2 regions of the Variovorax sp. YR752 genome follow, and region 1 is predicted to be linked to the other one. Evidence: predicted binding sites of a transcription regulator. Region 1 holds the regulator's gene; the other holds the start of a gene.

Region 1 (3,402 bases):
GATCCAGCCGCGGCTGCGTCCCTGCAGGTCGACCGTGCGGCGCAGCAGCAGGCCGTCGCCGACCTCGAAGCCGCCTTCGTCGAGCCAGCCGGCCAGGGCCGGGTCGGCGTCGAACTCGGCGCTCACGTCGAGCCGCTCGGCGCCTTCGCGCACGGCGCCGGCGTCGGCGCGGTTGCCCAGCGCCAGTTGCAGCGCGTCGATCAGAATGGACTTGCCGGCGCCGGTTTCCCCGGTCAGCACCGTGAAGCCGGCCGACAGATCGAGTTCAAGGGACCGCACGATCACGAAGTCGCGCAGTGCGATGCGTCGCAAAGCCATCTCAGTTCGTCCTCAAGCGGGGGGCATGGTCCTTCATTCAGGAGCCCCCTTCGTTCCAATGGAGTTTTTTCCGCAGCGTGTCGAAGTAGCTCCAGCCGCGCGGATGAAGAAAGCGCACCCGGAAGTCGGAGCGGCGCACCACCACGCGGTCGCCGATGGCGAGCGAGGCGAGCGACTGCATGTCGAAATTGGCGCTGGCGTCGCGACCGCTCACCAGCTCGATCACGATTTCGTCGGCGTCGGGCAGCAGCACGGGGCGGTTCGACAGCGTGTGCGGCGCGATCGGCACCATCACCCAGCCCGGCACCGCCGGATGCAGCAGCGGCCCGCCGGCCGACAGCGCATAGGCCGTCGAGCCCGTGGGCGACGCGATGATCAGCCCGTCGGCGCGCTGGTTGGCCACGAAATGGCGGCCCACCGACACGCGCATCTCGACCATGCCCGAGGTGGCGCCGCGGTTGACCACCACGTCGTTCATCGCGAGCGCGTCGAACACCACGGCCTCGTCGCGGATCACCTGCGCGTGCATCAGGCTGCGGTGGTCTTCTTCGTATTCGCCGGCCAGCATCGGGATCAGCGTGGCCTGGTAGTTGTCCAGCGGGATGTCGGTGATGAAGCCGAGCCGGCCGCGGTTGATGCCGATCAGCGGGATGCCGTAGCACGCGAGCTGCCGGCCGATGCCGAGCATGGTGCCGTCACCGCCGACCACGAGGCCGAGGTCGCAGCGCTGGCCGATTTCTTCGACTGACAGCGCCTGGTAGCGCGGGTGCGGCGGCGCGTCGGTGTCCTCGCAGGACGAACGCTCCACGAACACCGTGCAACCCTGCGATTCGAGGAAGGCGCCAATGCCCTCCATCACGCCGTCGCGCGCATCGGCTTGCGCCCGGGCGCCGGAAGCCTGGTATTTGCCGATCAGGGCGACGTGACGAAAGCGAGAGGTCATAGCTAACAAATTACAACACTAAAATCTTGCAATGCTGGACGACCGTGCCAAGTTGCTGTTGAAGACGCTGGTCGAGCGTTACATCGCCGATGGGCAACCCGTCGGATCACGCACGCTCTCGCGTTCGGCGGGGCTGGATCTCTCGCCCGCGACCATCCGCAACGTCATGTCCGACCTCGAGGCGCTGGGGCTCATTGCAAGCCCCCACACCTCGGCCGGACGCGTGCCGACCACGCGCGGCTACCGACTCTTCGTCGACACCATGCTGACCGCGCAGCGCGAGCAGATGAGCACGCCGAGCCTGGCGGCCGACCAGCCGCAGAAGGTGATCGCCAACGCCGCCCACCTGCTGTCGAACCTGTCGCAGTTCGTCGGCGTCGTGATGGCGCCGCGGCGCGCCTCGGTGTTCAAGCAGATCGAATTTTTGCGCCTGTCGGAGCGGCGGCTGCTGGTGATCATCGTGTCGCCCGACGGCGACGTGCAAAACCGCGTGATCTTCCCCGAGTCCGACTACTCGCAGTCGCAACTGGTCGAGGCCTCGAACTACATCAACGCGCACTTCGCAGGCCTGACGATCGAGCAGGTGCGCGACCGGCTGCAATCCGAGGTCGAGAAGCTGCGCGGCGAAATTGCCGCGCTGATGCAGGCGGCGGTGCAGGTCAGCTCCGAAGTGCTCACCGATGCCAAGGCCGACGATGTCGTGATTTCCGGCGAGCGCAACCTGCTGTCGGTGACCGATTTTTCCAGCGACATGGGGCAGCTGCGGCGCGCCTTCGATCTTTTTGAAGAGAAGGCGCAGCTGATGCGGCTGCTCGACGTGTCGAGCAAGGCCGAGGGCGTGCGCATCTTCATCGGCGGTGAAAGCCAGGTCGTGCCCTTCGAAGAGCTGTCGATCGTCAGCGCCAATTACGAGGTCGACGGCCAGGTGGTCGGCACGCTGGGCGTGATCGGCCCGACCCGCATGCCGTACGACCGCATGATCCAGATCGTCGACATCACGTCGCGGCTGGTGAGCAACGCGCTGAGCTACCGCAAGTAGGTGGCCGCGCGCGGCGCATAGAATCGGGCCCGCGTGGGCCGTTAGCTCAGTTGGTTAGAGCAGCGGACTCATAATCCGTTGGTCGAGTGTTCAAGCCACTCACGGCCTACCACCACATTCCCCCTCTATAGACACTCCGATGAAGGCCGCACTGCGCGGCCTTTTTCTTTGCTGCCAGGGGCGCGCGAGCGCGGCCCACGGCCGCCGCCGATTTCACCTACGGCGAGCACAGGATTCCTTCAGGTTGCAACGCAACATCGAAGGCAGAATGCACCATTTGGGTGCAAATGTAACCAGCCGGGCGATCCCCCGTGCGCGTCGTACCGCACCGCGATTCCCGATGGCCATGACCCCGCTTTTCAAGCTTCTGCTTCCGATGTCCCTGCTCGCGCTCGCTGCATGCGGCGCCAAGCAGGCCCCCACCACCGATGACGCGCCGCCCGAAGTCGGCGTGGTCGCCCTGCACGCCAGTGATGTGGCCGTGCACACCGAGCTCTCGGGCCGCACGGCCGCTTACCGCGTCTCCGAGGTGCGGCCGCAGGTCAACGGCATCGTGCGCAAGCGGCTGTTCGAAGAGGGCGGCATGGTCCACGCCGGCCAGGTGCTGTACGAGATCGAGCCCGGCCCGTTCGAGGCCGCACATGAGCAGGCGCAAGCCGCGCTGGCCACGTCGCAGGCCACCATCGCCAGCCTGCGCGGCAAGGCCGATCGCTTCGGCGAACTGGTCAAGGCCAATGCGGTGAGCAGGCAGGAGCACGAAGAAGCGCAGGCCGCGCTGGTGCAGGCACAAGCCGGCGTGAAGGCCGCGCAGGCGGCCGTGAAGGCGGCGCGCATCAACCTCGATTTCACGCGCATCACCGCGCCCATCGCGGGACGCATCGGCCGCTCCGGCGTGACCGAAGGCGCGCTCGTGGCACCGGGCCAGGCGATGGCGCTGGCCACGATCCAGCGGCTCGACCCGATCTACGTCGACGTGGTGCAGTCGAGCCTGGAACTGACGAAGCTCAAGCGCCGCTTCATCTCGGGCGACATGGCGCCAGCCAGCACGAAGGTCAGCCTGCGCATGGAGGACGGCCTGCCTTACCCGCATGCCGGCACGCTG
Region 2 (3,402 bases), on a different contig from region 1:
CGCTCGCCGAGCAGCTCGTCGCCGTGCGCCGTTTCGCCGCCGACCCGCACTTCGGCGTGCGCGAGTTCGCGTGGATGGCGGTGCGCGACAGTGTCATCGGCTCGCTCGACGAAGCGCTGGCGCTGCTGCAGCCCTGGGTAACCGATGCCGACCCGAACGTGCGCCGCTTCGCCAGTGAACTCACGCGCCCGCGCGGTGTGTGGTGCGCGCAGATCGAAGCGCTGAAGGCCGAGCCCTGGCTGGCGCTGCCGCTGCTGGAGCCGCTGCGCGCGGACGGCCATCGCTACGTGCAGAACTCGGTGGCCAACTGGCTCAACGACGCGAGCAAGACGCAGCCCGAATGGGTCGAGACGCTGTGCACGCGCTGGGTGGCCGAGTCGCCCACCGCCGAGACCCGCTACATCGCGAAGCGGGCGTTGCGCACGTTGACCAAATCGATACCCTGACCTGACGCCCCCTGAACGAAAAAAAGCCCGGCACTGCCGGGCTTTTTCGTGGAGGAGGGCGGTCGCAACGCTTACGCGTACTCGGCCAGCGCCTTCTTCATCTTCTTCATCGCCGCCACTTCGATCTGGCGGATGCGTTCGGCGCTCACGCCATACACCGCGGCCAGGTCGTGCAGCGTCATGCCGCCCGAGCCGTCGTCGTTCACCTTGAGCCAGCGCTCTTCGACGATGCGGCGGCTGCGGTCGTCCAGCGCCTCGAGAGCGGTGGCGATGCCGTCGCTCGACAGGCGGTCGCGCTGCTGCGATTCGAGCAAGGCGGTCGGTTCCTGCGTGGCGTCGGCCAGGTAGGCGATCGGGCCGAAGCCTTCGTCGCCGTCATCGGACGGACCCGGATCGAGCAGCACGTCGCCGCCCGACAGGCGGGTTTCCATCTCGAGCACTTCCTCGGGCTTCACGTTCAGGCGCGTGGCCATCTGCGAGACCTCGTCGGGGCTCAGCGTTTCCCGGTGCGTGCCGTTGTCGGCCGCGGCCGAGTCGGCCTTGAAACTCTGCTTCATCGAGCGCAGATTGAAGAACAGCTTGCGCTGGGCCTTGGTCGTCGCGACCTTGACCATGCGCCAGTTCTTCAGGATGTACTCGTGGATCTCGGCCTTGATCCAGTGCATGGCGTAGCTCACCAGCCGCACGCCCTGGTCGGGGTCGAAACGCTTCACGGCCTTCATGAGACCGACGTTGCCTTCCTGGATCAGGTCGCCGTGCGGCAGCCCGTAGCCCAGGTACTGGCGGGAAATGGAGACGACCAGGCGCAGGTGCGACAGGATCAGCGCGCCGGCGGCTTCGAGGTCGTTCTGGTCGCGCAACTTGCGTGCGAAGCCCTGCTCTTCTTCGAGCGTGAGCAGCGGCAGGCGGTTGGCGGCCGAAATGTAGGCATCCAGGTTGCCCAGCGGGGGGACCATCGACCATGGGTTGGCGACGGCCAGCTGGTTGGCAGAGACTCCAGACAGCGTTGTCATCAGGGGAAACTCCTTTGTGGCGGTCATATTAGCACTCGGTTAGAGGGAGTGCTAAGCCAAGGGTTCCCTTGCATTTCTATCGTTGCGATAGCTTTTGTCGCGATTTGCTGGATATTTGTATGCCATTTGGCGTTTTTCAAGTCCGTGCCGCTTGTCCGAGCAGCCAGTCCTGGAACGCCAGGATGCGCGGGTCCCGGGCGCTGCCTTCCGGGTAGACCAGGTGGTAGGCGTAGCCCGCCGCCATGGGCACGCCGAGGTCGAACAGCCGCACCAGCCGGCCCTGGGCGAGGTCGGCGGTGATCATGTCCAGGTCGGCCAGGCCGACCATGCCGCTCTCGGTGACGGCGCGCACCACGTCGCTCGAGTCGGCGAAGCCGATGCAGCGGCTGTCGTCGAAGCCGTCGATGCCTGCGGCGGCCATCCACATCGGCCAGTTCGGCCAGACCATGCCGTCGGTCTTCCAGTCGACGTAGCACAGCGTGTGCTGGCGCAGGTCGCGCGGCGTTGCCAGCGGGGGCCCGCTGGTGAGCAGCTTGGGGCTGCAGACCGGCACGATCACGGTGTCGAACAGGCGCTGCGCGCGCGTGCCCGCGTCGTGCCCCCTGCCGAAACGGATCGCCACGTCGATGTCATCGGCGTCGAAATCCCGCAGGGCATCGGAGATGTCGAAACCCAGTTCCAGCCCCGGGTTCGCGGCCCGGAACTGCGGCAGCCGGGGCAGCAGCCAGTTGGTCGCGAAGCGGGCGCTGGTCGACACGCGCAGCGTCGCCGCCCCGCGCGCCATGCGCCGGGCGCGGCCGGCGGCGCGGCGCAGGGTGTCGAGCGCATCGGCGGTGGCTTCGAACCACACGGCGCCGGCCGGCGTCAGGCGGATGCTGCGGCTGGTGCGCGTGAACAGCAGCACGCCCAGCTGGTCCTCGATCTCCTTGATCTGGTGGCTCACGGCGGCCGGCGTCAGCCCGACTTCTTCGGCGGCTCGCGTGAAGTTCAGGTGCCGCCCGGCAGCCTCGAAGGTGCGCAGGGCGCGGGTGCCGGGGATCAGTTGGGGGTGCATCGATCTTCAAATGATTTTTGATGATTTCTCAAAAACTATTCGTTTCTCAGAGAGAAGTCAACGCGAGATAGTTCGGGAACTTGATGGTCCATCCGCAACGGTCCCCTCCTGGAGCAACGAAACCATGTCCGCCAGCGCCCCTTCTTCTTCCTCTTTCGTCGTGCGGCGCAACGGCCAGCCCGCACCCGCCGAGACCCTGGCGTCGCTGGCCTTCGCCGGCCACGCCCATTTCACGGCCATGCAGGTGCGCGGTGGCCGGGTGCGGGGCCTCGACCTCCATCTGGCACGGCTGCGCTTCGCCTCGCAGACCCTGTTCGGCCAGGCGCTGCCCGACGACGCAGTGCGCGCGCACCTGCGGGCCGCGTTGGCGGCCGGCCCGGCGGACCTGTCGCTGACCGCCACCGTCTACTCCCCGGTCGGCGAGTTCACCGTGGCCGACGCGGTGCCAGAGCTGCTGATCCGCACCGGCCCGCCTTCCAACGGCCCCGCAAGCCCGCTGACCCTGGCCGCGATCGAACACGAGCGCTTCCTGCCGTCGGTGAAGCACGTCGGCGAAGGTGCCAAGACACAGCTGTTGCGCCAGGCCGCCGCGCAGGGCTTCGACGACGCGGCCTTTCTCGACCGGCATGGCCGGCTCGGCGAGGCGTCGATCTGGAACCTGGCTTTCTGGGACGGCAAGGCGGTGGTGTGGCCCGAGGCCGAGATCCTTATCGGCACCACGATGGGCATCGTGCGCCGGCAGCTCGATCGCCTCGGCGTTGCGCAGCGCAGCCAGGTGCTGCGGATGGCCGACCTGCCTGCGATGGCCGGCGCCGTGGTCATGAACTCGTGGACGCCGGGCGTGGCGGGGCATCGCATCGGCGACGTGGCGTTGCCGGCCGCGCCGGCT

What was found. Region 1 encodes HrcA, which represses chaperone genes, less so after heat shock. Its sites were predicted from a motif close to TTAGCACTCNNNNNNNNNGAGTGCTAA; they were not measured.
Region 2: the regulator HrcA is predicted to act here: its motif matches at 1,488-1,514, upstream of rpoH (RNA polymerase sigma factor RpoH).

What each region holds. Positions count from the first base shown of each region.
Region 1 is NZ_CALRZC010000003.1:90,769-94,170, reverse strand. Features, by position in the region: partial or broken gene AAG801_RS01400 (AAA family ATPase) at 1-318, opposite strand, end outside; gene AAG801_RS01395 (NAD kinase) at 356-1,261, opposite strand; gene hrcA (heat-inducible transcriptional repressor HrcA) at 1,293-2,300, shown strand; tRNA gene AAG801_RS01385 (tRNA-Ile) at 2,336-2,412, shown strand; gene AAG801_RS01380 (efflux RND transporter periplasmic adaptor subunit) at 2,677-3,402, shown strand, end outside.
Region 2 is NZ_CALRZC010000017.1:34,084-37,485, reverse strand. Features, by position in the region: gene AAG801_RS06295 (DNA alkylation repair protein) at 1-446, shown strand, start outside; gene rpoH (RNA polymerase sigma factor RpoH) at 518-1,459, opposite strand; gene AAG801_RS06285 (LysR substrate-binding domain-containing protein) at 1,596-2,513, opposite strand; gene AAG801_RS06280 (aminotransferase class IV family protein) at 2,638-3,402, shown strand, end outside.